Glaciimonas sp. PCH181: one gene and its partner. The main gene of each other region encodes a partner of the protein of the gene in region 2 in a complex. Links are inferred from orthologs where the notes say so. Each region holds a gene or a part of one and is shown on either strand. Other genes may lie near its edges. The genes, in order: C7W93_RS13860 and smc.

Evidence for each region.
Region 1: the proteins of smc (region 2) and C7W93_RS13860 are in contact, whole or in part, in a crystal structure (PDB 3ZGX), measured with the Bacillus subtilis proteins. The link is inferred for Glaciimonas sp. PCH181 from one-to-one orthologs.

What each region holds. Positions count from the first base shown.
Region 1 is NZ_PYFP01000002.1:176,752-190,009, forward strand. The notes cover bases 1-2,761. They hold C7W93_RS13860 (ScpA family protein), read left to right. Parts: upstream 1-835; coding sequence 836-1,687; downstream 1,688-2,761. Other genes in these bases: metG (methionine--tRNA ligase), read left to right, coding at 1-443; C7W93_RS13855 (DUF3460 family protein), read left to right, coding at 582-791; panC (pantoate--beta-alanine ligase), read left to right, coding at 1,825-2,664. In the rest of the region: C7W93_RS13870 (ABC transporter substrate-binding protein), read right to left, coding at 2,862-4,040; C7W93_RS13875 (mechanosensitive ion channel family protein), read left to right, coding at 4,179-6,428; C7W93_RS13880 (class I SAM-dependent methyltransferase), read right to left, coding at 6,458-7,114; C7W93_RS13885 (chloride channel protein), read right to left, coding at 7,107-8,450; C7W93_RS13890 (MFS transporter), read left to right, coding at 8,749-10,344; C7W93_RS25275 (hypothetical protein), read left to right, coding at 10,560-10,682; C7W93_RS13895 (CysB family HTH-type transcriptional regulator), read right to left, coding at 10,739-11,680; C7W93_RS13900 (sulfite exporter TauE/SafE family protein), read left to right, coding at 12,051-12,824; C7W93_RS13905 (nitrite/sulfite reductase), read left to right, coding at 12,882-13,258. UniProt on the Bacillus subtilis protein: Participates in chromosomal partition during cell division. May act via the formation of a condensin-like complex containing Smc and ScpB that pull DNA away from mid-cell into both cell halves.
Region 2 is NZ_PYFP01000001.1:1,301,147-1,318,236, forward strand. Bases 7,830-11,939 are described here. They hold smc (chromosome segregation protein SMC), read right to left. Parts: upstream 11,552-11,939; coding sequence 8,030-11,551; downstream 7,830-8,029. In the rest of the region: cphA (cyanophycin synthetase), read left to right, coding at 1-2,364; def (peptide deformylase), read right to left, coding at 2,455-2,991; UTP--glucose-1-phosphate uridylyltransferase GalU, read right to left, coding at 3,161-4,036; NAD-dependent DNA ligase LigA, read right to left, coding at 4,023-6,104; C7W93_RS05900 (cell division protein ZipA C-terminal FtsZ-binding domain-containing protein), read right to left, coding at 6,217-7,398; dapC (succinyldiaminopimelate transaminase), read left to right, coding at 11,958-13,160; dapD (2,3,4,5-tetrahydropyridine-2,6-dicarboxylate N-succinyltransferase), read left to right, coding at 13,230-14,057; C7W93_RS05920 (PilT/PilU family type 4a pilus ATPase), read left to right, coding at 14,246-15,382; C7W93_RS05925 (ArsC family reductase), read left to right, coding at 15,499-15,852; dapE (succinyl-diaminopimelate desuccinylase), read left to right, coding at 15,855-17,021. UniProt on the Bacillus subtilis protein: Required for chromosome condensation and partitioning.

The DNA of each region.
Region 1 (13,258 bases), on a different replicon or contig from region 2:
TGCTGGACGCTTTATTCGATGCCCCTGAGTTGAAAACTGACGCGCCCTTGCTGGAAACAACGGATGCAGAGGTAGCCGACTCGGCCATCGAAGAACTGGCACCACAAATCAGCATCGACGATTTTGCTAAAGTCGATTTGCGGATCGCCACTATCGTCAATTGCGAACACGTTGAAGGCTCGGATAAATTACTACGTTTGACGCTGGATGTAGGTGAAGGTCGCTTGCGGAATGTCTTTTCCGGGATCAAATCAGTCTATAAACCAGAAGAATTAGTCGGAAAAATGACCGTCATGGTTGCCAATCTGGCACCGCGCAAGATGAAATTCGGTATTTCAGAAGGCATGGTATTGGCGGCGTCGGCTGCGGATGAGAAAGCCAATCCGGGCATTTACATCCTTAATCCATGGCCGGGCGCTACGCCGGGCATGCGCATTCGATAACCATCACATAGCATCACATCACCGTTCGCCGGGCCTAGCCCGGCGAATTCCGCACCGCAGCAACAAACGGCTCGGTGCTATGAGAAATGACATAAAATAGCGCCACCATCAGCGGCGTTATCAAATAGGATCACCACCATGAAGTTTTCTAAGCAATTTGTCGGCTATCAATCCGAGATTACCCAGTTCATCAACGAACTGAAAGAAAAGAATCCTGCACTAGAGCAATCGCAGCTGGATGGCCGGGCACTTTTGTGGGACAAATCCCCGATTGATCTCGATAGCCAACTCCGCACCAAGAATTCACGGGTTGACCAACAGCCTTACGTCTATCAAAACGAGCACTAAAATCCATCGGTTTCCCTGCACCATAGGTTAGTTGCCAGCAGACTATGACGCAAAATCTCTCCGACGCTGCCCAAATTGCCGTTGCAGGACAGGCCGATTCGACACCGAACGTCGTCGACGGTGTCGCTTTTGCACGTCTGTATGGCGAACCGCTGTTCCGCATGCCGACGGATTTGTATATTCCGCCGGATGCGCTGGAAATTTTTCTCGAAGCATTTGAGGGCCCGCTCGACCTCTTGCTATACCTAATTCGCAAGCAAAACTTCAATATTCTGGATATCCCGATGGCGCAGGTCACACTGCAATATCTGGAATACGTCGACCAAATCCGCATTACCAATCTAGAGTTAGCTGCCGAATATTTGCTGATGGCAGCCATGCTGATTGAGATCAAATCGCGGATGTTGTTACCTTCTAGAAAGACCGATAGCGAAGAGGCCGAAGATCCGCGTGCAGAATTGGTGCGCCGTTTGCTGGAATACGAGCAAATGAAATTGGCGGCCAGAGAAATCAACGAAATCCCGCAATTGGGCCGCGATTTTGTCCGCACCCAAATTTATATCGAACAAAGTATCGTCACGCGCTGGCCCGAAGTAGACGTGATCGATCTGCAATCGGCTTGGGCTGACGTGATCAAACGCGCCAAACTGACGCAACATCACATCATCAGCCGCGAAGAATTATCCGTGCGCGAACACATGACCGGGATTTTGCGACGTTTGCAATCGGCCAGATTTGTCGAGTTCGCAGAGTTATTTGACCCTGCCCGCGGCGTGCCGGTATTGGTCGTCAATTTCATCGCTTTACTGGAACTGGCCAAAGAAACGCTGATCGAAATCACGCAGGCTGAGCCTTTTGCGCCTATTTATGTGCGCCTGGCTTATTCGCCATCTTGATAATTCCCTTAAACATCATCGCAATCCCGGCATGTAGGCAAACTTGCTTAGCCGATGCTGATTTTGCCAGCGCGTAGCGAACGATTGCGCCGCTGCCCTCGCACTCCTGATATCGAATACTTACCACTGATCTCTCCATGAAAATCATTTCCTCCATCGAAGAACTACGCGATCAAATGCGCGGTCAATTGCGCACCGCGTTCGTGCCGACCATGGGCAACTTGCATGAAGGCCATCTATCGCTGATGCGACTAGCCAAACGTCATGGCGACCCGGTAGTGGCATCGATTTTTGTGAATCGCTTGCAATTCGGTCCGAATGAAGATTTCGACAAATATCCGCGTACTTTTGCCGCAGACGTTGAGAAATTAGAAAAAGAAGGCGTTTACGTCCTCTTTGCACCGACCGAAAAAGACCTCTACCCAGAGCCGCAAGAATTCCGCATCCGCCCACCGGATGATCTTGGTAATACCCTTGAAGGTGAGTTTCGGCCAGGATTTTTTACCGGCGTCACTACGGTAGTCATGAAGTTGTTTTCCTGCGTTCAGCCACGCGTCGCCGTCTTCGGTAAGAAAGATTATCAACAATTGATGATCATTCGGAATATGGCGAAACAGTTTGCGCTGCCGACCGATATCATCGCCGCAGAGACTTTTAGGGCCGACGATGGTTTAGCCCTCTCTTCGCGCAATATGTATTTATCGCCAGAAGAACGTGCGGAAGCGCCGAGGTTGTACCGGACCTTGACGCAGGTTGCTGAAGAAGTCCGCAACGGCCAGAGAAATATCGCCGCGCTTGAACAAGAGGCGATGGCGCAACTCCGTACAAACGGCTGGCAGCCAGATTACATCTCGATTCGCAAGCGCAGCAATCTGCAAATGGTGACGGAAGCTGAATTGGTGCAAGGCGAGGAATTAGTCGTTCTCGCCGCCGCCAAACTCGGCATCACACGTTTAATCGATAATTTGGAAATTTAAGTTTTTTTGCCAAGTTTCTTGGCTCAGTTTCTTTGTTATCGCATTGAATCCAATAACGAAAACAGCCACATTTTTAAAAAATGTGGCTGTTTTAGCCATCCTAGCGGCCCGCAGCAAATCCCCGACTGACTCCCCGGTATTCACCCAATTCCCACGCTTTAACAACGCAAGAGCTGCGCAATCGGACTCATCCGATCTTAGCCGCCATACGCATAAGTAAATTTATTCCCAATAATCCGCCCCATTACCCGGGAACGCTGATCCAGACCAACGTGATCGTTAGGGTTCATATTGATGACGCCTTGCGGAACGGTCAAATTGTGCGTCTGCTCCAGCGCATCGCGTAACGCTGCCCGAAATTGCTTGGTCCCCGGCTTGGCGACGGTCAATGCTTTCGGCACGGCGTTGGCAATCAACATATACGCACCCCACGCATCGGCAGCAAACTGCGTCATCGTATCGGGGCCATACGCTGCTTCATAGCGCCGTGTGAATTCCATCGCGGTCTTCTTGATCGGATTGCTATCCGGCAATTGTCGGGCAACCACCGCTGGGCCGGTTGGGAAAAAAGTACCCTCAACATCCTTGCCACCGACCTTCAGAAAATCACGTGTAGCAATCCCATGGGTCTGATAAATCCGGCCTTTATAACCACGTTCAACCAACGTTCTCTGGGGCAATACTGCGGGCGTGGCAGAAGCGGCGATCAGCACGGCATCAGGTTGCGCCGACATGATTTTTAAAGTTTGCCCGATGACGCTGGTGTCGTTGCGGTTATAGCGCTCGCTGGCAACCACCTTTATCTTGCGCAGCTCGGCCAACCGTGAAAACTCACGCCACCAGCTATCGCCATACGCGTCGGCAAAACCGATAAAGGCGACCGTCTTCACTTGATTGTCCGCCATATGTTGCGTCAATATCGTCGCCATATGCGAGTCGTTTTGTGGCATTTTGAAAGCCCATGCACGCTTCGCATCCGGTGGCGCAATGATCGATGCCGACGCCGCCAATGCCACCATCGGCGTTTCGCCCTCGGCAATCACATCCAGTAACGCCAATGCATTAGGCGTAGTGTTGGGGCCGACAATAATGTCGACTTTATCTTCGCTGATCAGTTTGTGGGCATTGCGCACGGCATTGGTCGGGTCGGAGCCATCATCCAGAATGATGTACTCGACCTGTTGCCCTGCGATCTGTTTCGGCCACAGCAGAATGGCGTTTTTGGTGGGTGCGCCTATCGCGGCAGCAGCGCCGGTCATCGCAATATCTACCCCAATTTTTATCTGCGCCTGCGCTGATCCCGCGAGGAGTACGAGAGGAAGAAAAATAATGTTGTTATAGCGATTAAAAAAGAGACGGGTAGAAGGATTTTTCATGTGCTTCATCAGTGAAAGGAACAAAAATGATCAGGAGAAGCACAGTTTGCCACATTGCCAAACGAATACCGATATCGGCAGTCTGCATCTGTGGCAGCTGCGGTAACATCACTACTTTAAGACTTTTGCGATGCCACCATGAGTTCACTCCGCTTTGGCGCGCTGGCCCGATCCTTTGTGCCAACCAAACTGCGATCTATTGTGCAGCGGTTGCTCATCGCTTGCTTCTTATTCAGCCTATTTGGCGCCCTTCCGGCATGGTCTGCTACCGATAGCGCTAGCGCCTCCGCCAGTTCCGCAAATGCATCGAATCCCCCATCAACGCTGAGCAGCGCCTTAGCCAAAACATTACAGGCAAATCCTGCCGCTAACGCATTAGTCGTCGCCTTGCAACAGGCGGAACAACAAAGTAAAACGCCGCAGCCAGCACAAAAGGGACTAATCGGCTTAATTGCCGATAGCCTCGACGCGGTGCAGTCGCATTACGATCAGGTCGTCGCCCCGCAAAAATATTGGTTGCAGCAATTCGCTCGGGCCGAGCAGGAATTTTCCACCCTCTTGTCACGACATACCGATGAACCACCATCGTCGATGTTGATACATTTCATCGAGATGTTGGCCTTGTTCGCGCTGGTTGCGTTGACTTTGAAGTACGTGGGCAAGCGGGTGCGCCAACATTTTGGTGTGGAGGAAGAGCTCTCCACCGATCCAAATCTAAAAGAATTATCGATCTACATCTTGCGTCATATCGTGCCATCGGTACTAGCGCTGCTGGTGGAAATCGCCGTCGTACTGAGCTTACAACCGTCGTTGGGCCGCGCCCTTGCTACTGTGCTGCTTTACACCATGATTGGTGCAAAGGTATTCCGAGCCGTGTGTGCCATCATTTTTTCGCTCTCTTACAGCGGACATCGTAGCGTGGCGATCCATATTTTGCGGCGGCGTGCCTGGAAATTGTTGTATCTGATTGGTTTTGCTGGCTGGCTCGGCGATGCGATCAATAATCCCAAGCTATATCCCATCATCGGCGGCGCTTTGTCAGCGCTGGTCGCCACCTCTGCCAACCTGATCGCCGCCATCTTGTGCGTCGTCTTCGCGTTGCGCTTCAGACGCCCGATCGCGCACTTGATCCGCAATCGTTCGCTGGAAGTACGCACCGCCCATCGGGCCCGTATGGAAACGCTGGAGATTATCGCGTCGCTATGGCAATACCCGATCTTGCTGCTGGCTGGCGGCGTCAGCCTTGCAACGTTAGTCGGCCCCGCCAGCAGCACGGCAGCGCTTGATCATGCATTGAGCAGTGCTGCGCTATTAGTCGGCATGTTTTTTGTCGGTACGGTATTACAGCGCATCGGTCGCGGCAAGAAACGCACGTCTTTACGCCGTCAATCCCCCTACATCTTGCGCCTGAAAGCAGCTATTTTCAGCCTGCTGCAAATCGTGATGTGGATAGGATTTTTTGAGTTGTTGACGCGGATATGGGGGCACTCATTACTGGATTTCGCCAACGCGACCCTGATCGGCCGCTTGATTTTAGCCGCCGTGGGCAAGATTGGATTGACACTGGCGCTAGCGTGGTTAGCCTGGATATTGCTGGATACTGCGATTCAGGAAGCCATCAGCCCTACCCGCAGCGGCCGTTACGGGCGCAGTCCCAGCACCCGTATGCGCACTATCTTGCCGTTATTGCGCAATGCCTCGCTGCTAGTCATCCTGACCGTCACCGTTATCACCACGCTAGCCAATATAGGGATTAACGTCACGCCGCTTCTGGCATCCGCTGGCGTAGTCGGGCTAGCTATCGGCTTTGGCTCGCAATCGCTGGTGAAAGACGTGATCACAGGGATCTTTATCCTGATCGAAGACTCGATGTCCGTCGGCGACTGGGTTGATGTCGGTAACGGTCACGCGGGCACGGTAGAACATCTGTCGATCCGCACGGTCCGTCTGCGCGACGGCAACGGCTCGGTCCACAGTGTCCCCTTCTCGCAAATCATCGCGGTCAGAAATGACTCGCGGGAATATGCTTACGCGGCACTGAAATTGCACGTCACACTGGAATCGAGCATCGACGATGCTTTGCGGATAATGCGCGAAACCGGCGCAGAAATGATGAAAGACGCACGTTTGCGTCGTTTATTGCTGCAACCTATCGAGATTTACGGCTTAAATGGCTTCGATCTGCACGGCGCGATCCTGACCGCCGCCTTTCGCACCAGACCCCAAATGCAGTCAGAGGTAGTGCGCGCTTTCAATTTACGTATCAAGGGGAAATTTGACGCTGCTACGACGGTGTCATTTGCTAATGAATGGGCAAACTTCCCGGCACCCACACCGTCCCTTGCAGCGACTGACAATCAAGAGTTGAACCATCAGCCTGGGGCGTGATGCCCGTCAAGGGCTGCCGACTGAAAGCATTATTTCAAGCGGCAGTTCAACAACCAATAATGCTCCATCCGCAAAATCCGCAAATCCCGCGTATCCGACGCCAGACGCTTGCGCAAATTACTATCGCTAGGGAAATTTTTCAAAATTTCATAACGATCACCGTCAGGAACGCCCGGCAAACGCCGATGCTGAAACGTATTTCCCTTCAAATCGGTGCGCGCGATAGTGGTGCTGCTGCCCTCAACATAACTATTGTCCAGCATTACCATTAATGTATTCGAGCCCAACTTTTCACGCATGTGCGTCAAAAATCTGTTTTGATCTTCGCGCGCAATGTGCGACCACAAGAAACCAAAAAAGACCGCAGTGTAAGGACGGTCAAGCTGAAGATTAAAAGCATCGGCCAAAGCAAAATGCACTTTCTCCGGCGGGAAACCCTTCGCCTGTGCCAATTTCATCACTTCCGGATTGATATCAGTGGCCGTCACGGATTTTGCCGAAGCAGCCAACTGCTCTGTCCAGAATCCTGTACCGCAGCCAAGCTCCAGCACATCATGGCCATCCAGCAGTTCTTGCACGCGCACTTGTAGCGTCAACAACTCATCTTGACGTTCTGGGCGGGTGTAAATCTCTTCATACGAAGCGGCGCGTTTGGCGTAATACTCCGCCATATCATTTTTAACCATTTTCTGACTTTCTTAAATCCGGTAAAACAATCTGTGATGCACAAGCCAGTCGATAGCGCTCTGACAGTGCGTCATATAAGGGTGGTGCAAAAAAACGTGATACCCGACTGGCAATCAAAGCAGTTGCCATCAGCGAAATCACCAATGCATGGCCGTTAATCATTTCCATCACAATTACAAAAGCCGTGATCGGCGACTGCGTTACTGCAGCCAGATAACCGACCATCGCCAACGCAATCAACATCTGCAACGAGGTGTTATCGAATAACAGATGCAGCAAGTTACCAAAGCCAGCACCAATCGATAGCGATGGTGCAAAAATACCGCCGGGAATGCCGGGCAGATAAGAGCCAACCATCGACGCCATCTTTAAAAAGGGATACAGCACAGGTAAATGATCGCCCGCTAGTAAACTCTTAGCCTCAAAATAGCCGCTGCCAAAAGTAGTTCCAGCGGCTACGACACCAATCAGCGCGACTACTAAACCACATAAACCGCCGAACACCACCGGCCGATCGCGTCGCAGAACTTGTACTTTAGTGGGTATCCAGCGCGCTGTATTGAGCAGCAACCAGCAAAAAATGCCGCCAGCAACGCCCGTCACCAAACCTGTTACGACCACCGCCACTGCCAGCATATTAGTCAGACCGCCAGCAATCTGGATGGTGCCGAAATAGGTATAGTTGCCATTTAGGCCAAGGGCGACAACACCGGCAAAAATAATCACGGTGATAACGACGCCGCTGGCGCGATGCTCAAAACTGCGGGTTAACTCTTCAATCGCAAAGACGATCCCGGCCAATGGCGTATTGAAGGCGGCTGACAATCCTGCGGCTGCCCCAGCCAAAATCAAACGCCGTTCGAGCGCGGCGCTGGCACGCGGATATAGCCGCCGCAAATTAAACATCAACGCCGCACCGACCTGCACTGTCGGTCCTTCGCGCCCTATCGTGAAACCGCCAAGGATCGCCATAAAAGAAATCCCGATCTTCCCCGCCAGAATTTTCAGCGACAACAGCGACAAACCGCGCTGCGTGGTGTCTTCTTCCAGTGTGGCGATGACTTGCGGAATTCCGCTACCCTCTGAACCGGGGAAAAAGCGCCGCGTCAGCCAGACACACAAGACCCCAGCCAACGGCGTAATAATAATCGGCAACCAGAAATGGGCCTGCTGCATACTACGAAAAATCTCGGAACCAGCATCAATCAGGCGCGCATACAACACTGCGACCAAACCGACCAATACCGCACCCAACCATAAAATGCCAAATTTACGCCATACGCGCCGTAAATGACGCAGCGTCTGACCAGATATATTTGTTGGGAGCAGGTTCATTTAATGGGGTCAAAGGCGGCATTATAAATTATTGTAGGGTGCGCATGACTTTATGACCGCGAATCTGCAAAGATTAACGGGGCAAGGCTTGCCATTTATTTGTATTTGTATTGGTACTTAACTACCAGATAAAGGCAGGACTTCTGCAAAAAGGGAAGATTCCGCGTATGATTCTCAGTCTACAAATAATTTCCGCTGTGTCCATTGAGTAACAAAAGAATTTGCTGCAACTGCCCGCAAATCACCTTCTCGGGCGTCTGTTAGCAACTCAGCTCAATGGCCTCATCACTACATCACAATGGCTCTTCATTCTGCCGCCGCACACTCGAGCGAGCAAGTACTCCCTTTTCGTGAATCTTTAATGGCAATGCTGGGCGTGGCGTTCGTCATCATGCTGGTAGCGCTAGACTCCACCATCGTCGGCACCGCTTTACCCACTATTGTGGCCGAACTCAAAGGCTTCGATTTATACGCCTGGGTTGCCACTTCCTATCTCCTCACCTCGGTTATTACCGTCCCAATCTTCGGCCGACTTGGCGACTATTACGGTCGTAAGCCATTTGTCATTGTCTCAATTATCTTATTCACTGCCGCCTCAATCCTGTGCGGTATGGCTGACAGCATGCTATGGCTAGTCATTGGGCGTGGCGCGCAGGGAATCGGGGGCGGCATGCTGGTCGGTACTGCTTTTGCCTGCATCCCCGATCTATTCCCCGGTGCCCGGGTCCGCTTGCGCTGGCAAGTCATGATGAGCACCGCGTTCGGTATCGCGACTGCCGTCGGTCCATCGCTCGGTGGATTTTTAACCCAATACTGGGGCTGGCGCTGGGTATTTTTTGTAAATCTGCCAGTCGGTCTATTGTCCCTATTTTTTGTGTGGAAGTATTTGCCGCATCTGCGTCATACCGATCCTGACGCCAAGATCCGCCTCGACTGGCCGGGCGCGCTACTAATTACGTCCTCGCTTGGTTGCTTGCAATTGTTCGTCGAAATGCTCCCCAAGCATGGCTTGACGGTTGGGATGCTGGCACTGCTGCTCGCCAGTATTGCTTCGTTCGTTGCGCTATGGAAATGGGAACATCACGCGCCGCAGCCGATCCTGCCGTTCGATCTATTATTCCATCCGAAATTGTCGGCGCTATTCCTGCTATCGGTGCTTAGCGGCTTTTCGATGTTTTCATTGATGTTTTTTGCGCCGTTGCTGTATCAGGGCGGTTTTGGCTTGTCACCGCAAGAAGCCGGTTTGTTAATTACCCCGTTGGTGGCCTGCATTATGATCGGCAGCATTTCTAACGGTCGGATTATCACCCGTATCAAAAACCCGATGATCATGTTGTATATCGGCTTTATTCTGCTGGCATTGTCGTGCCTGGGCGTCGTGATATCAAATCGCTGGACCTCGCATGGCGTGATCGCCGTGTTCATGCTGCTGGGTGGACTAGGATTAGGCTTCATCTTGCCAAATCTGACCGTATTTATTCAACAAGAAGCTGGCCGTGAAAATCTGGGGATCGCCACCGCGTTGTTGCAATCTCTGCGCATGATCGGCAGCATGCTGGGAACCGCCATCACCGGTACGCTTATCAATCACCTATACGCTGGCAGCGTACGACAAGCGCTAGAAGGCGATAAGGCAGAACAATGGCTCTCCAGCTTTAGCGACCCGCAAATTCTGATCAGTCATGAAACACAAATGACTGTTCTAAAACAATTGGCGGATGCAGGTCACAACGGTCAGCTATTAATAGAGGCAGCGCGCGATGGGCTAATCGGATCGATACATGCAGGCGTAGGCGTGGCGGTGGTCGTGACTGTCATCGCTATCGGACTCGTTAGCCGGGTGCCGAAAGTAACGTTACATCTGCAACCTGAACCGGCCGTAGTCGGTGAATAACGACTAACTAACTGATTAAGCGACCGGACGAGATTTCCAACGTTTCCCCGGTCGCTTTATTCGTCACACCTCCCGCACTAATTACATTTCCAGCCCGGCAAAGCACTTAAGCGCATGTCTAACATGCGCTTACAATTAACACACGCTCGTTGCACATGAGCGACGAAGCCGATGGCATCCTGATTACCTGGAAATTCAACTAGGAAGGATAAAACATGAAAAAGCTACTTAAATTGGCAGTGTTAGGCGCGCTTCTCAGCACCATGTTAGCGGGTTGTATCGTCGTCCCGGCACGTGGTGGTTATTACGAGCGCCCTTATCACGAGAACCGCTATTAATCCTGCTGCATCACCCTCCCCAACAGCGCGTCCCCAAGACGCGATGTTGGCATTTTTTACAACTCATACATATCTTTTTCACCATTCATGACTTGTTCAATCAGCTTCCGATTCATCGTCGGCGCTAACAACTCAATAAATGTGTACACATAACTGCGCAAATAAGCCCCTTGCTTGACTGCCGCCCGCGAGACATTGGTGCCAAACAAATGACCAACCTTAATCGCCCGCAGCCCGGTATCGCGCTCAGCATCAAATGCCATTCCAGCAATAATCCCAACACCCATCCCTAGTTCAACGTAAGTTTTGATGACATCGGCATCAATCGCCTCCAGCAATACATCCGGCTTCAGATTGCGTAATGAAAACGCATGATCGATCTTGCTGCGTCCGGCAAAAGCACTATCGTAAGTAATCAGCGGATACGCCGCGATTTCTTCCAGAGTAATTGCTTTGGATTGCAATAAAGGATGTTCTGGTGGCACCACAACCATATGTTCCCATTGATAACATGGCAACGTAATTAAGCCTTCCGCATTTGCAATCGCCTCAGTCGCCAACGCCAGATCAGCCTGATCGTTGCGGACCATGTCAGCCACCTGACGCGGATTTCCTTGCAACAAAGACAATCTAACCTTCGGAAACTTCAACGTAAACGCCTGCACCACTTTAGGCAACGAGTACCGCGCCTGCGTGTGCGTAGTAGCGATAGTGAAACTGCCGCTATCGTGCGCAGCATATTCCTGCCCGATCCGCTTCAGCCCCTCGATCTCCAACATGATGGCCTCAACCGACTTCAACACCTGTCGCCCCGGCTCCGTCAGGCCGCGTATCCGCTTACCGTGACGCGTAAAAATATCCACCCCAAGCTCTTCCTCAAGCTCAATAATGGCCTTCGACACCCCAGGTTGCGACGTATACAACGCCTTAGCCGCCTCGGTCAGATTAAAATTTTGCCGCACCGCCTCGCGCACAAAACGGAACTGATGGAGATTCATGCGTGCCCTTCACTTTTTTGTCCAACGTGTTTTAAATAAACTACAGTACACAACGATTACATCTACTTATCAAAATTACACAGACCACCCGAAACAACGCAGCAGTACACACATCCCCGATACTGCAAGCCAGTACAGCAAGCAAGAGCAACGAAGCCTCACACTTCAAAAACGTCCGTAAAAGCGCGCCCCGAGGCGTGCCAACTGAGGCAGTCGCCATATAACAAGGCCGGCTAACGCAGCTGGGGGCGTTTTTATGGACGTTTTTTGTGTTTGTATATATCAAATGTGAATATAAGCAAATAAATACTATGTAGTTGGGAATAAACAAGAAGTTTATTACGATTCAGACTGTTCTGTATGGGCCTATATGACTTTATCTTATGTAGTGAGCGGCTTTGCCGTGGGATTGCTAGTCGGATTGACCGGTGTTGGTGGCGGTTCCCTGATGACGCCCTTGCTGACGTTGCTGTTCGGCATCCATCCTAGCGTTGCGGTGGGCACTGATCTGGCGTTTGCGTCTGCAACCAAGGTTGCGGGGACGTTTGCCCACCGCTATAGCGGGAATATCCGCTGGGATATTGTCCGTAAATTATGTCTGGGTGCCTTACCGGCCGCGATTATTACTGCGCTCGCCCTCAAACATTTCGGCACAGTCAGCCCTGAAATGGGCCAGATTATTCGTTATTCGATTGCGGGTTCGGTATTTCTGACCGTGATTGCTTTGCTATTTAAAGGTAAACTACAGCACTGGCTAAATGCGCATCCAGAAAAACAACTCAGCGGGACCAAATTAGCGACTGCGACGATTGTTGCTGGCGTGGTTCTCGGCACGTTGGTGACGATTTCATCGATTGGTGCGGGTGCTGTTGGCGCTACGTTGCTGGTGCTGCTGTATCCTCGCCTGACTCCGGCGGAAGTTGCGGGTACAGACATCGCTTACGCGGTGCCATTGACAGCGATTGCGGCTGCCGGGCATTGGTGGTTGGGATCGATAGACTGGGCATTATTGAGCGCCCTGCTACTCGGTTCGGTTCCAGGGATTACACTAGGCTCTTTGGCTGCACGAAAAGTACCTGAGAAAATTTTACGAGCCTTGTTAGCAGTGACGCTTACTAGCGTGGCTATCAAATTGGTTTTTTAAAATATTTACTTATATTAGAGACGTGGTTGCAAAACCACACCAGATTAGGAATAAAAGATGTATCGCTACGACCAATACGATCACCAAATTGTCAAAGAACGCATCGCCCAATATCGCGGTCAGGTAGAACGTCGCCTGTCTGACGAATTGGCTGAAGATGAATTCCGCATTTTGCGCCTGCAAAATGGCCTGTACATGCAACGTCATGCGTACATGCTGCGCGTAGCGGTTCCTTACGGCCTGCTGGCATCGGCACAAGTGCGTATGTTTGCGACGATCGCGCGTAAATACGATCGAGGTTACGGTCATTTTACGACCCGTCAAAACATTCAGTACAACTGGATCAAGCTAGAAGAATCGCCGGATATTCTGGCGGAACTGGCCACGGTCGAGATGCACGCGATCCAGACTTCCGGTAATTGTATTCGTAACAT
Region 2 (17,090 bases):
GAAAGCGCCGCACTCGCGCTGCAATCGCAAGCTGGCTGCCCAGTCACCTTTAGTCGTACTGTCCAGGCGCTGGAAAACGGTGTCTATCAAGTCATTGTCGAATACAGCGAAGAAGCCGTCGGCAAACTAGCCTTCGAGCTGGCGCAAGCATTATGCAATGCGGCAGCTAATGATCAGCCATTCGATCTGGCCGATGCGTTATCGCGCTTGCGAGAGCTGGATGAAGACGTTCGATTGGGGCCAAGTACCGGCTCCATCGTAGAAGCCGCGGTCGCCCGTGGCGTACCGTTTCGCCGTCTGACCGAGGGCAGCATGGTGCAATTCGGCTGGGGTAGCCAGCAGCGCCGTATTCAAGCCGCAGAAACTAGTCACACCAGCGCCATTGCCGAAGCAATTGCGCAAGACAAAGACCTCACCAAGATGTTGTTACTGGCAGCCGGCGTTCCGGTCCCCACAGGCCGCGTCGTAACGACGGCTCCCGATGCCTGGGCAGTCGCGCAGGAAATCGGTAGTGCAGTAGTGGTCAAACCGCGCGACGGCAATCAAGGCAAAGGTGTTGCAGTCAACATCGGCACGCGTGAGCAAGTCATGGGCGCCTTTGATGTTGCTGCGGAAATCTGTGCAGACGTCATCGTTGAGCGCTATCTGCCCGGCCACGATTTTCGTCTGCTGGTCGTCGGCAAAGAACTGGTGGCAGCAGCCAGACGCGACCCGCCACTGGTCATTGGCGATGGTCGTAATACCATCCGCGCTTTAGTCGATAACGTCAACAGCGACCCCTTGCGTGGCGATGGTCATGCAACCCCGCTGACTAAAATTCGCTTCGACGCCATCGCGATTGCAACACTTGCAAAGCAAGGTTATCAGGCCGATACGATCCCGCCAAAAGGCGTCCGCGTGGTCCTGCGAAATAACGCGAATCTAAGCACTGGCGGCACTGCGACGGATGTCACCGATGACGTGCATCCGCAAATGGCAGCGCGCGCCATCGCCGCTGCTCAAATGGTCGGTCTGGATATTTGCGGTGTCGACGTGGTCTGTAACAGCGTCCACAAACCACTGGAAGAGCAAGAAGGCGGCATCGTTGAAGTCAACGCCGCGCCGGGCCTGCGCATGCATATCAGCCCGTCTTATGGCAAAGGTCGCGCAGTCGGTAAAGCGATCATCGAAACTATGTTTAGCGGCAACGACGATGGTCGTATCCCATTGGTTGCTGTCGCCGGAACCAACGGAAAAACCACCACCGTGCGCTTGATTGCGCATCTTCTTAGCTGTAAAGGTCTGCGCGTCGGCATGACCAATTCCGACGGTGTGTATATCGAAAAGCAGCGTATCGACACCGGCGATTGCAGCGGCCCACGCAGCGCCCGTAACGTTCTGATGCATCCCGATGTTGATGCGGCGGTATTTGAAACCGCACGCGGTGGCGTATTGCGTGAAGGACTCGGCTTTGATCGTTGTAACGTCGCCGTCATTACCAATATCGGCATGGGCGATCACCTTGGCCTGAGCTTTATCAGCACAGTCGAAGACCTGGCAGTAGTCAAACGCGTGATCGTCGAAAACGTCGCTCCCAACGGTGTTGCCGTTCTCAACGCTGGTGATCCTATGGTCACCAGCATGGCGCAAGTCTGCCCGGGCTCAGTCACGTTCTTCGCCTACGACAACAGTAATCCAGTCATGACCACGCATCGCGCGCAAGGTCATCGCGTTGTCTATCTGGACGGCGGGGATATCGTCGCAGCGCAAGGAGCGCAAGAAGTACGTTTACCGTTAGCAGAAATCCCATTGACACGGAACGGCACGATCTGCTTCCAGGTTGAAAACGTAATGGCCGCTACCGCAGCTGCCTGGGCGTTGGAACTGGATTGGAAAATTATCCGCAATGGCCTGCACTCATTCATAAATGATCCCGCCACTGTGCCCGGCCGATTTAACGTATTCGATTATCGTGGTGCCACATTGATCGCTGACTACGGCCACAATCCTGATGCCATCGTTGCGCTGGTACAAGCGGTTGAAAACATGCCCGCCAAACGACGCTCAGTCGTCATTAGTGGCGCAGGGGATCGCCGCGATGAAGACATCCGCCAGCAAACCCAACTGCTGGGTGATGCCTTCGATGAAGTTATTCTGTATCAGGATCAATGCCAGCGCGGTCGTGCAGATGGCGAGGTCTTGGCGCTGCTGCGGGACGGTTTAAAAAATGCGCGCCGCACCAAAGCCAGTCAAGAAATTGATGGCGAATTCGTTGCAATCGATACTGCTTTATCGACCTTAAAAGAAGGCGATTTATGCCTGATTTTAGTCGATCAGGTTGAGGAAGCGTTGGAACATATTGCTAAACGAATTGCCGAAGGCTAAATACGCCACTTTGCTGCTTATAAGCCAGAAGATAAAAAAGCGGGACAGCCTTGTATGGCTATCCCGCTTTTTATTTGGCCTGACGATTTATTAATCGTCGTCGTTAGGATCCAACTCCGGAAACAATACCGAAGTAAATCCAAATCGTGAAAAATCCTTGATCCGCATTGGATATAAAATCCCATCCAAATGATCGCATTCGTGCTGCACCACGCGCGCATGGAACTCATCAACTGCGCGGCTAATCGCTACGCCATGCTGATCGACGCCTTCGTAATGTAATTTCTCCCAGCGCGGCACCACGCCTCGCATCCCGGGCACTGACAAACAGCCTTCCCAGCCGTCTTCCGTGATATCCGAAAGTGGCGTCAAAACAGGATTGATCAAGACAGTTTCAGGTACCGGTTCTGCATCAGGATAACGCAGGTTATTTTTAAAACCAAAAATTACCACCCGCAAATTAACGCCGATCTGCGGTGCCGCCAAACCCGCACCATTTGCGGCATGCATCGTATCAAACATGTCAGCGATCAATGCTGCCAGTTCCGGGGTATCGAAATCGGTGACTGGCTCTGCCTTCAACAACAGACGTGGATCACCCATTTTTAGAATTTCACGCACACTCATAGAATCAATCGTCACATTTAGTATTAGAACTTACGCAAAACGGTTCGGCACCGCACTTGGCAACCCTGCCGATGAAGGCAGTGCAAACGTAAAAATTACTTCGAAGTTACGTAAAAGATCGCCAAGACAGCCAGAAGTTATAACGCCGTTGCTACGGTTTAAAAAAGTATTATTGGAATTGTTGCAGATATTTGGTAAATTCAGGGCCGGTTTCCGGATGCTTTAGGCCCATCGCCAAGGTTGCTTTCAAATAGCCGAGTTTGGAACCGCAATCGTAGCGCTGACCCTCATAGCGATACGCCAGAACCTTTTCTTTTTCCATCAGCGCAGCGATGCCATCGGTGAGTTGAATTTCGCCGCCTGCGCCCTTGCCTATTCCTTCTAGGCAATCAAATATACCGTTAGTCAATACGTAACGACCAACGACTGCCAACGTAGAAGGAGCATTTTCTGGGAGCGGCTTTTCAACGATGCTATTTACGCGCTCCAAATTGGCCTTGTAAGCATCAATGCTGACGATACCGTATTGTTTGGTCTCAGCACGGGGCACATCCTGCACCGCCAAAACGCTACTGCCTTCTTGCTCAAATACATCCGTCATTTGCGCCAATACTGCTTTTTGGCCCTCTTCGACATCCATAAAATCATCTGCCAGCAAGACAGCAAACGGCTCATTACCAACGACGGGACGCGCGCACAGCACTGCATGACCAAGGCCTAATGGGGCGGATTGACGAATAAAAATACAATTAACGTAACTGGGGATAACATTCCGAACCAGATCCAGCAACCTGATCTTACCGGCCGCTTCAAGCTCACTTTCAAGTTCAAAAACAGTATCAAAATGATCTTCAATTGCCCGTTTATTCCGGCCGGTGATAAACACCATATCGGTAATACCGGCGGCAACCGCTTCTTCGACCGCGTATTGAATCAACGGTTTATCGACAATCGGAAGCATTTCTTTTGGTTGGGCTTTCGTTGCTGGCAAAAATCGGCTACCCAAGCCAGCTACTGGAAATACTGCTTTTCTAATTTTTGTCATGATCGCTTTCTAAAAGAGTTCGGAGTCCGTCTTCATCAAGAATACTGACATTTAATTCTTCCGCTTTGGTCAATTTACTACCTGCCTCGGCACCAGCGACAACGTAACTTGTTTTCTTCGATACTGAACCAGCTACCTTACCACCGGCAGCCTCAATTAGTGCTGCAGCTTCATCTCGGCTGAGCGTAGGCAGAGTTCCTGTCAGGACAAATGTTTTACCTGACAAGAACTTGGACTTGGTTTCCGCTGGCAAGTTCGCAGCCCAATATACGCCGGCGGCGCGCAACTGTTCAACCAGTTCGACATTTAACTGATCACTGAAGAACGCCAAAATCGACTTCGCCACTACGGGACCAATGTCGGCGACCTCTAATAATTGCTCTTCAGAAGCTTGTATTACCGCATCGATATCGCCGAAATGACTTGCCAACTCCTTGGCGGTAGCCTCTCCAACATGGCGAATACCCAACGCATAAATGAACCGGCCTAACGTTGTCGATTTAGACTTTTCCAGCGCGGCAACAACGTTTTGTGCCGATTTATCCGCCATTCGGTCAAGCGCAGCCAGTTTCACAATACCAAGTTTATATAAATCGGCCGCAGTAGTAATGATCCCGCGATCAACCAACTGGTCAATTAATTGATCGCCCAGACCCTCGACATCCATGGCGCGACGCGAGGCAAAATGTTGCAAACCGCCCTTCCGTTGCGCCGGGCATTTAACCCAACCGCCGGAGCAACGCGCTATCGCTTCGTCTTCCAGCCGGACAATCTCCGAGCCGCAAATAGGGCACAGAGTCGGCATCACGAACGGTTGCGCTGTCGCGGAACGACGTTCGGCTACGTACGACACCACCTCAGGAATAACATCACCGGCACGGCGCACTATGACGGTATCGCCGATCTGAATATCCTTGCGCCGAACTTCATCCTCATTGTGCAACGTCGCGTTAGTTACCGTCGCGCCGCCAACAAATACCGGTGCCAGCCTTGCGACCGGGGTTATCGCCCCAGTGCGGCCAACTTGCACCTCAATATCAAGCACCTGCGTCGTCGCCTCTTCGGCGGGGAATTTATGTGCCAACGCAAAGCGCGGCGCACGCGATACAAATCCCAGCATTTGTTGCTGCTGCAAACGATTGACTTTATAGACTACGCCATCGATTTCATACGGCAACTTGCCGCGCTTTGTGCCAACTTCTCCGAAAAACCCCAACATACCTTGCGCGCCTTTGACTACCGCCCGCTCTTTGCAGACAGGCAGGCCAAGCGTCTTGTACCAGTCAAGCAATGCAGAATGCGACGGCGGCATTTCTGCGCCATCAAGGATGCCGATGCCATAAGCAAAAAACCGCAACGTGCGTTGTGCGGTAATCCGTGAATCAAGCTGGCGTAAACTACCGGCGGCAGCGTTGCGGGGATTGGCGAACTCTTTCAGTTCAGCACTGCGTTGACGTTCATTGAGGCGCGCAAAATCGGCTTTGAACATCAATACTTCGCCGCGAACATCCAAGACTTTAGGGGGGTTATCGCTATGCAAGCGTAGCGGAATCGCCCGTATCGTCCGAATGTTGCTAGTAACGTTTTCCCCGGTACTGCCATCGCCACGGGTGGCAGCCTGCACCAGGACGCCATCCTCATAACGCAAATTGATCGCCAGTCCGTCAAACTTCAGTTCAACCGCGTAGTCGATCTCGGTTTCCGTATGGGTATCAAGCCCATCTCTGACGCGCCGGTCAAATTCAACAATGTCGGCATCGCCAAAGCCATTACCTAGCGACAACATCGGGATTGAGTGCGTGATCTGGTCAAATTGGGGCAGCGGCGCAGTACCAACGCGCTGGGTAGGCGAATCCGGCGTATTTAATTCTGGATGCAATTGCTCCAGCGTCTGGAGTTCGCCAAACAGGCGATCATAGTCCGCATCCGGAATGGACGGATTATCGAGCGCGTAATACGCATAATTGTGGCGATTTAATTCCGCAATCAGCCACGCTGCGCGCACACGCCAATCGGCGGCATCGGGAGCATTCCCGCTGCCGCCACCATCGAATAAACTTGGTTGCATAACTTGTGTAATTTAGTGAAGAAGCGCAGAGACGCGCTTATTAGCAGACTTAATAACGGACTTAACGTGTGTTAATTGACTTGAACTACTTTTATGAAACAGTCAACTCAACTCAACTGAACAATCGCAAAGCACGCGTTGAGCCGGCAGAAATTTCGGCGCCATCCATATCCAGATAGAACGCATCAACCTGACCTGCTATCTCTGCCAGTTGTGCATCCGCCAGCGGCTGATTACTGTCATCGACCACTACACCACCCAGTCGTGACGCCAGCGCGCGCGCGCAGGCAACCATCGCACCGTAGCCATCACGCGCTTGCGAAACACGCGGAACATCCAGCAATAGCGTCAAACGCCCAGTGGTTTCGCTAGTCGCGCCAGCGTTAGTCGACAGAGAAAACAGCACGCCGCCATCGCCATCTGACATAATCAAACGCCCTTCAGGACGGGCATCGAAACCCTGCCGCGCCAATGCCGACATCAGTGTATTGATTGCCCAAGGTGCGCCTTTCGACTGAATATTCACACCTAGTTGTGCATCATGTTCGATCACAAACTGGTGCAGAGCACGCGCACCTTGCATAACTTCAGTCATATCCGGGATATCCGGTTCCGCGCCCAGATCATCGCAAATCTGACGCAGGCTAATCACCAACTCAGAATATTCAATCTCATTCAGAGGATTGCTGCGATTCGCCATCTGAACGCCAGCCATCAGCGATTTATAAATACCGCCATGGGCAATCGGCTCCCATTCACCGTGGCTATCTTCACCAATAAAATTCACCGGCTTGTTACCGACGTAACGTAAATTTTGTAAAACCGGCAGCACTTTATCGCCGCGCACCGCTGCTTCCAGCGTTAAAGGAATCACGCAATCTATCAAGCCATCTACGGGTAATTCGATTTGTGGCGGGATACTCACCACCGGTGCCGCAGCTGCCTGTGCAGCGGTCTCCGCTGCGGTCGACGGTACGACCGTCTGGCCTTGCGGCTCGGTTGCCAATTGTTCGGCAGTCAGATCAACGTTGTCCAGCGGCATATCCTCAGTGGCAACTGAGTCCGAGACGCTTTCCGGCTCAAACAACACAGGCTCATGCCGCTCAGGACGTTCAGCGCGGTCTGCGCGTTCAGAAGATTCTGACGGCGGAGCCATCAAAACGTCATCGTGCGATGTCGAAAAAGCCCGTTCAACGCTCTTTTTGGCTTTGTATTCTTGCCACTTATTATAGGAGACGACGCCAACAATAATTGCGCCGCCAATGGCGAACAGACTAGTTTGTAGATCGGTCATACTACTAAGGCCTCGATAGCGAACATAGCGCAAACACTTCGGTGTTTGGATATCCGCAAAAAATAAGAATTGAAATGGGGACTACTCGTGCGCATTGCCCGCTGCCCGAACCGCGATTCGCGGTAGAGAATTCTTCCGGTTAAATGTTAGTAAACTTGTTAATAACAACATAGGTAGCAAGCAAGTAGTTTGTGAGTTAGCCGCAGAAAATGTGCAAAAAATAATGCAATGAGCGGTATAAAAAATGTTCTAAAAACGCACCCAGTAAGCAGATAAATAAAGAATATCTAATAGCGTATAGCGCGCAAATTATGGTGCAAATACTGCCGCTCAGAAATACCCCTCATCCAGCCGAATCTTTTATCTAATGCAATATGTCTTAAAGACTGCATTGTTACCAATGCGTCATTATCAATAATTGTAAGAATAACGCCTAATGTTATTGAAAAAATTTTAGTAATTTTTAGTTGAAAACGCGGGATTACAGCGGCTCACCGATGCATCCATTGTCAAAACGCCTTCTTAGGACACAGGAAATAGATTGGCGTTCCCAAAAAATTATCAAAAAAGCCAATTAATAGAAAGCCATCTTACGCGCTCACGCACCGCCAAAGCGCTGCGTAAGCTGGGATTACGCAGCTGCCGCAAAACTTCTGGCTGACTCCATATCCACCGCCACGATCCGCGACACGCCCTGCTCCTGCATGGTCACACCGATCAGTTGATTTGCCATCTCCATCGCAATTTTGTTATGCGAGATAAACAGAAACTGAGTGTTCTCCGACATCCGCTTAACCATGTTGCAAAACCGCTCGGTATTAGCATCGTCCAGCGGCGCATCAACTTCGTCCAGCAAGCAAAACGGTGCGGGATTTAACTGGAACATCGAGAACACCAACGCGGTCGCCGTCAGCGCTTTTTCACCACCCGATAATAAATGGATCGTTGCATTCTTCTTGCCTGGCGGTTGCGCCATAACTTGCACGCCAGAATCCAGAATTTCGTCGCCGGTCATGATCAGCCTCGCCTGCCCGCCACCGAACAAAATCGGGAACAATTCGGCGAAATGCCCGTTTACCCGATCAAACGTATCCTGCAACAACTCGCGGGTTTCTTTATCGATTTTGTGAATAGCGTCTTGCAGCGTATTGATCGCCTCGGTCAAGTCGGCATTTTGCGCATCGAGGAAATTTTTGCGCTCTGAAGCTTGCGCCAACTCATCCAGCGCCGCCAGATTAACCGCACCCAACGCCGCGATCGCATTGGTCAAGCGCGTCACTTCGCCTTGCAAATAGGACGGTCGCATATCTTCGTGCAACTTCTCGCTTAACGCCACCTCATCGGCACCAAACTCGACCAGTTGCTGCGCGTATTGCTCCTGATTCAGACGTGCAGCCTGCTCTTTTAACTGTAGTTCCATAATGCGGTCGCGCTGTGGCTGCAAGCTGCGTTCAGACTGCGTACGCATATCTTCATGCTGACGCAAATTCTGCGATACCTGATCCAACTCATGGCGGGCATCTGCCAGCGCACGTTCTTGATCGGTACGTTTATCGAGCAAGTCTTGCAAGCCGGTTTGCGCGGCCTGATCGTCCAGACTCTCTAACTCAAGATGGCCCTGTTGCATGTTGGCAAACAATTGCGCGGCCTGTTCCAGCGCGGTGGCGATGCTGCGTTTGAGTTCTTCGATCTTGTTGCGATGCGACTTTTCCGCGTATTCGGTTTCTTGCGCGCTACGCTCCAGTTCGCGCAAACGTTGACGGGCATCGTTCAGTTGCTGTTCTTTATTCAGATAATCGGTTTGTCCATCTTCGTGCCGTTCTTGTAGCTCGCCCAATTCTGCGTCAAGCTGCTCGAACTTTGCTTCCGACTCCATCTTGACCTGTTGCTGCTCACTTTCCTGCGCGGCAATTTCGGCCAGATCGGCAGCGATTTGCGAACTACGCTGGTTAAAGCGCTCTTGCAGCTCGGATAACTTCATCACATCGATCTGCAAGCCATGGACTGCTTGCGTCAGGCCGGTATGCCGTTGACGCAGCTCTTGCAAACGCTGCGTTGCATGCGTCAACCCGGCATCCGCACGCACGGAGCGCGAACGCGCCTCATCGGCCAACATTTGCTGTGCGCGCAGTTGTTTGGTGATATTTTCGATCTCTTGCTGACGCGCCAGCATGCCGTCCTGCTCCGAATCGGAAGCATAAAAGCGCACGCTGGTTTTGCTGATAACATGCCCTTGCCGTGTCACAAAACAGGCACCGACCGGCAACTTGGCACGCTCGGCGAATGCAGTCACGGTGTCCTCGGCCACAAACACGTTGTGCAACCAATCCTGCATCAACGCACGCAAACCCGGATCATTGAGCTGCATTAAATTGAGGAAAGGCTTGAAGCCCACCGGAACGCTTACATTGCTCTCTACAGCGATGCCGCTCGGCGTAAATAATGCCAACTTGCCCGGCGGTGCATCATTGAAGAAACCCTTGGCCCACTCCAGATTCGACATTTCCAGCGCTGAAGTTCGCTCACGCAACACCGATTCCAGCGCGGTTTCCCAGCCCTGATCTATGTGCAGCTTTTGCCACAGGCGCGGCAACTCGGCCAGTTCATGCTTTTGCAGCCACGGTTGTACTTTGCCCTGACTCTGCACACTTTCTTGTAACTGTTTCAGCGCGCTCAAGCGTGCTTCCAGCTGGGCGTTGTTTGCCGTTTCAGTATTTACTTGCTGCTGCGCGGCGCGGCGTTCTTCTTCCAGACGCGGTTGCTGCTCTTGTGCCTCTTCCAGCTGCATTCCAACCTCTTCCAACCCGGCCTGCTTTTCTTCGAGTTGGTATTTCAGATTGGTAAGATGCGTGGTATCCGGCAAATTCAAGCCGTTTTTTTCTTGGGATAAACGCTCGCGACGCACGGTCAAGCCGTTCAGGATATTCGAGGCATTGCGCTGATGCGTGGATTCCAATTCGATCTGCTGCTGGAATTGCATGATTTTGGCGCGAGATTCGGTACTTTTAAGCTGTGCTTCCCGCCATGATTGCTCTAACGCCGGGACATGATCGCTGTGTTGCTGGGCGCTAACTTGCGACTGCTCGACACGGGCCGCCAACTCTTCCAGATGGATTTCTGCTTCCGAAAGATCGTCCTGATGCTGCGTACCCTGCCGTTGCCATTGATCGCGTTGCGCGGTCAACGAATTCAGTTGCGATTGCAGACGATTGCGCGACTCGATGACAAACTTGATTTGCGCTTCCAGACTACCGATTTCAGAGTTGGTCTGATATAGATGACCCTGCGCCTGATGCATGCGGTCGCCAGCAGCATAATGCGACTGCCGCATATGTTCAAGTTCGGTCTCGACATGACGCAATTTAGCGGTCTGCTCTTCCAGATCGGTCTGCGCTTTTTCGATTTCACGGAAATACTTTTCTTGCTCGGCCTTCGCTTCGTTCTTGCGTAACAGCCATAACAATTTCTGCTTCTCTTCCTGATCGCCCTGCAACGCATGAAATTTATGCGCAACAGCGGCTTGCGCTTGCAGCTTTTCCAGATTGCTATTTAACTCGCGCAGGATATCCTCGACGCGCAGCAGATTATCGCGGGTGTCGTTCAACCGGTTTTCAGTCTCGCGGCGACGTTCCTTGTATTTGGATACGCCTGCGGCCTCTTCCAGAAAAATCCGCAATTCTTCAGGGCGCGCTTCAATAATGCGCGAAATCATCCCTTGCCCGATAATCGCGTAAGCGCGCGGACCAAGGCCGGTGCCCATGAAAATATCTTGGATATCGCGTCGTCTTACCGACTGATTGTTGATGTAATAGGTAGAAGTACCATCGCGGGTCAGCGTGCGCTTAACGGCAATTTCAGCGTATTGACCCCATTGACCGCCGGCTTTTCCCATGGCGTTATCGAACACCAGCTCAACCGATGACCGGCCAGCGGGCTTGCGATGCGAGGAGCCATTAAAAATAACGTCCTGCATCGACTCGCCGCGCAACTCAGATGCCTTAGACTCGCCCAGCACCCAGCGCACAGCGTCAATAATATTGGATTTGCCGCAACCATTAGGCCCAACCACGCCAACTAACTGGCCTGGGACCTGAAAATTGGTTGGGTCAACGAAAGATTTGAATCCCGACAATTTAATGGAAGTTAAACGCACGTTATCGACTATTCTTATCAAGGTCGGCGAAAAACAGCCCCGCCGTACGCAAAATTAATGGAAAACGAGAAAAAACCTCGCGAGAGGCCGGTATCATAACATTCAGCGTCACTTCCGTTGACACCAAAAAGTTACCAATTGGCAATATTGGCGTTCTGCAAAGTGAGCAGTATCGCAAAGATGCCCACATTCAACAGCACAAATTGCCGATAGAGATCGGCTTAACAAGCGTAATAAACTCCCCAGCACGCCTCACACTCTGCTGCAGCACTTCTGCAATTACTTCTGTATATAATGCAAACTGCGCTTTTTAGCCTGCGACTTCTTTTCCTCCGCGGCTTTTATGCAGTCCTTAGCAGCGCTGTACTCGACTTTTTACTCGACCTATTACTCTATTTATACCCACGTGAATCCACTACTAGACCGGTTGCAAACGTATCCTTTCGAAAAGCTGAAGGCACTTTTTTCCGATGTCACACCGAATCCGGCTTATAAACCGATCAGTCTGGGCATAGGCGAACCCAAACATCCAACGCCGACGTTTATCCGCCAGGCCTTAGCCGACAATCTCGATGGCCTCGCAACTTATCCAAGCACTGTCGGCACCGAGACGCTGCGTAAGGCCATCGCAGGATGGCTGGAACGCCGCTATAACTTGCCGGCGTTTAATCCCGCCACCCAAATTCTGCCAGTCAACGGCTCGCGTGAAGCGTTGTTCGCGCTGGCGCAAACGGTGGTTGATCCATCTGAGCACGATGCGCTGGTGATGTGTCCAAACCCGTTTTATCAAATCTACGAAGGCGCGGCCTATTTATCCGGCGCGCAGCCGTATTTCGTCAATTCAGACCCGGCCCGCAATTTTTTGCCGGATTACAGCAGCGTGCCGGAAGACGTCTGGGCGCGGGTCAAGTTATTGTATTTATGCTCACCGGGCAATCCTACCGGCGCAGTGCTGACACTGAACGACTGGAAAGAGTTATTCGCCTTATCGGATCGCTATGGTTTTGTGATCGCCGCCGATGAATGCTATTCTGAAATCTACTTCAAACCCGAAGCACCACTCGGCAGTCTCGAAGCGGCCCATGCTCTGGGACGCGAAGGCTACCCGCGCCTGATTACGTTCTCAAGCTTATCCAAGCGCTCAAACGTACCGGGTATGCGCTCAGGCTTCGTCGCCGGCGATGCCGCTATTTTGAAGAAATTTTTGCTGTATCGCACCTATCACGGTGCCGCGATGAGCCCGTCTATTCAGTCCGCATCTATTGCTGCCTGGAACGATGAAACCCACGTTGCCGAAAATCGTGCCAAATACATCACTAAATTTCAGCAAGTCACACCGCTGCTTCAAGAAGTCCTTGACGTTGCGCTACCCGACGCAGGGTTTTACCTCTGGGCTAAAGTCGATAAACTCACAACCATCTCGGATGTGGATTTCGCCAAGCGCCTGTATGCCGAATATAATGTCACCGTATTGCCGGGCAGCTATCTGGCACGCGACGCTCACGGCACTAATCCAGGGCAGCAACGCATTCGAATGGCGCTGGTCGCCGAAGTGGATGAATGTCTGGAAGCTGCGCAACGAATAGTGCAGTTTGTACGCGGACTCTGAGAATCGGCACCGAATAAATGGTGCAATAATGTGCAATAACCTGTTTTTTAACTTTTTAAGCGACCAATCATGACGCAATCTCTAGAACAATTTATCGATCAAGCCTGGGAACAACGCACCGAATTTTCCCCGAAAACCGCGCCGTCCGACTTGCGCGAAGCTGTCGCTAAAGTCATCGCCGAATTAAATGATGGCACGCTACGCGTTGCCCAAAAAATCGATGGCGACTGGGTAGTCAACCAATGGATCAAAAAAGCCGTTCTGCTGTCGTTCCGCCTGGAAGACAATTTGCCGATGCCTGCTGGCGCAAACATGCAGTTCTATGACAAAGTACCTACCAAATTCGCCAATTACACTGCCGACGATTTCGCTAAAGGCGGCTTTCGCGTAGTCCCGCCAGCGGTCGCACGTCACGGTAGTTTCATCGGCAAAAACGTCGTTCTGATGCCTTCTTTTGTCAACATCGGCGCGTATGTCGATGAAGGCACAATGGTTGATGCATGGGCGACGGTCGGTTCCTGCGCGCAAATCGGCAAGAACGTCCATTTGTCCGGCGGCGTGGGTATCGGCGGCGTATTAGAGCCAATGCAAGCCAACCCTACGATCATTGAAGACAACTGCTTCATCGGCGCGCGTTCAGAAATCGTAGAAGGCGTCATCGTCGAAGAAAACTCGGTCATTTCGATGGGCGTATACATCGGCCAATCGACCAAAATTTATGATCGCGCCACCGGGGAAGTCACCTATGGCCGTATTCCGTCCGGTTCGGTCGTAGTTTCTGGTAACTTGCCATCTCCTGATGGCAAATATAGCTTGTACTGTGCCGTTATCGTGAAGCGTGTCGATGCTAAAACACGTGCTAAAACCGGCATCAACGAATTGCTGCGCGACGCCTAAGAAACAACATCGGCGGGGCCACACGAGCGGTGGCTTTGCCGTCTTTTACCTTTGCACTAATGCGCATTGCCTGGCATTAATTGGTGCAAATAAAAAGAATCGCATATTGCACCCAGGTGCGTGACCTGCACGGTGCAGAAGATTTAGCAGTATGTTGTGTAGGTCAACTACCCTTTTTAGGAGCCGTCATGGCAATGGATCGCTTGTTTCGCCTCATGCAGGAAAAGGGTGCATCGGACATGTTCCTGACCACTAACTCTGCTATTCATCTGAAGATAAAGGGCGATTTAGTCCCGATTAATCAGCAAAAAATGGATAAAACAACTATCCAGGTGCTGCTGGAAGAAGTTATCCCCGACTCTCGTTTGTTAGCGCTAGAGCGCGACAGAGAGCTAAACATGGGCTTGTCCATCAGTGGCGTCGGTAGTTTTCGGTTATCAGCATTCAAACAACGCAATAGTATTTCAGCCGTCATTCGCTACATCCCTTTCGATATTCCACCTTTTGAAGATTTAGGCTTGCCGTCGGTCTTAACCGAACTAATTACCCGCAAACGCGGTTTGTTATTGATAGTCGGCGCTTGCGGATCTGGTAAATCGACCACGATTGCCTCGATGCTGAACCATCGCAACAAAACGCAAGCAGGACATATTCTGACGCTGGAAGACCCGATTGAATTCTTATTCAAGAACGAACTCTCCATCGTCAATCAGCGTGAACTTGGCACAGACACAGAAAATCTCGACATCGCCCTGAAAAATGCGCTGCGACAAGCGCCCGACTGCATATTGATAGGCGAAATCCGCGACAAAGAAACAATGTCTGCAGCACTCGCCTATGCTCAGTCAGGGCATTTGGTCGTCTCGACCCTGCACGCCAACAATAGTTACCGCGCATTAAATCGTGTAATTAGCTTTTTCCCTTTAGAAAATCGTTCGACGCTGCTGGAAGATCTGGCATCCACATTAACCGCCATCGTTTCGCAACGATTGGTCAACACAACCGACGACAAACGTACGCCAGCGGTTGAAATTATGCTGAATACCCGTCATATCTCTGAGTTGATGGAAGAAGGAAAAATCAGTCACATCAAAGATGCGATGGAAAAAAGTATGGCACCAGGTTCGCAGACGTTTGAACAGGCGCTGATGAAGTTGATCGAGGATGGCGTCATCACTCAGGACGAAGCGCTCTCTCAGGCAGATTCGCCGACTAATCTGTATTGGCTGATCAATAATCACACACCGATGACGCAAAAAGCCACGGAACCGGAGCCAGAAAAAATTGCGCCGGTTAGCTACACTGAATTCACGCTGAATTTGTAAGTCGTTGTCGTTTACACTTAACACTCATTTTTCACTGCACAATCTTGCGTTAAGCTACGCCAACGCGCTTTCGCTTACACCATCCTGTAATCAATAACCAAAGAATTCAATCTAGCATGGCAATTACTCTTTACGGCATTCCCAACTGCGACACAGTCAAAAAAGCCCGCACGTGGCTTGAAGACCAGGAAATCGCTTACACATTCCATAATTTCAAAAAAGACGGTGTCACGCCTGAATTAATCAATACCTGGCTTGCCGATATTGCCTGGGATGTGCTGGTGAACCGCAAGGGCACCATTTGGCGTAATCTGACTGAGCAGCGGCGCGCTAGCATTACTGACGGCGTCAGCGCGATGCCATTGATGATGGAACTGCCTTCCGTCATCAAACGGCCTGTGCTATTTACAGGCAAGAACACTTATGTTGGATTTTCCGACGCGCTTTATCAACAGATTTTTAATCAATAATTATGTCAAACAACGCCGTCAGCAAAACCCTCGCACTCACTGAAGAACTGATTTCCCTCTCGTCCGTTACGCCCCAGGATAAAGGTTGCCAGGATCGCCTGATCGAACTGCTCTCGCCGCTCGGCTTTGTGTGCGAAACGATTCAGTCCGGTGATGTCACCAATTTGTGGGCACGCAAAGGCACAGCACAACCGCTGCTGGTGTTTGCCGGCCATACCGATGTAGTGCCAACCGGCCCACGTGAAGACTGGCAATCGGATCCTTTTTTGCCTAGTTATCGCGATGGCAAGCTCTACGGTCGCGGTGCTGCCGATATGAAAACCTCGATTGCCGCGATGGTGGTGGCTGTTGAAGAATTTACGCTCGCCCATCCGGATCACGCGGGATCTATCGCATTTTTGATTACCAGCGATGAAGAAGGCCCTGCAACCGACGGCACAGTCGTCGTCTGCGAGAAGTTAAAAGCACGCGGTGTCCAACTGGATTATTGCATCGTCGGTGAACCGACTTCGAGCGGCGAACTCGGCGATATGATTAAAAACGGTCGTCGCGGCACCATGTCGGGAAAGTTGATTGTGAAAGGCGTGCAAGGACATATCGCCTATCCGCACCTCGCCAAAAATCCGATTCATCTGGCAGTACCGGCACTGACCGAACTGGCAGCGGAAAAGTGGGACGAGGCAAATGAATACTACTTACCGACATCCTGGCAAATGTCGAACATTCACGGCGGCACTGGCGCGTCAAACGTGATTCCGGGCGAAGTGGTGATCGACTTCAACTTCCGCTTTTCAACGGCTAGCACTGTCGAATCCTTGCAGCAACGTGTGCATGCGATTCTGGATAAACATGCGCTGGATTACAAACTAGCCTGGACGATAGGCGGCAGGCCATTTTTGACACCACGCGGCACGTTGAGCACCGCGCTGGCAGCAGCAATCAAAACAGAAACCGGCATCGACACTGAATTATCGACCACCGGCGGCACGTCGGACGGACGCTTTATCGCGCAAATATGCCCGCAAGTCATCGAATTTGGACCGCCGAATGGCAGTATTCACAAAATCGACGAGCACATTGAAGTACGTTTCATTGACCCGCTGAAAAACATTTACCGTCGCACGCTAGAAAATTTGCTGACGACTCAATCTGAGTCAACTAGCAAATAATTTGGCACTTTTGCGTATTTTTATGCGATTCGACCAATTGATCTGCAACATCAGCGTTGATCAATTGAT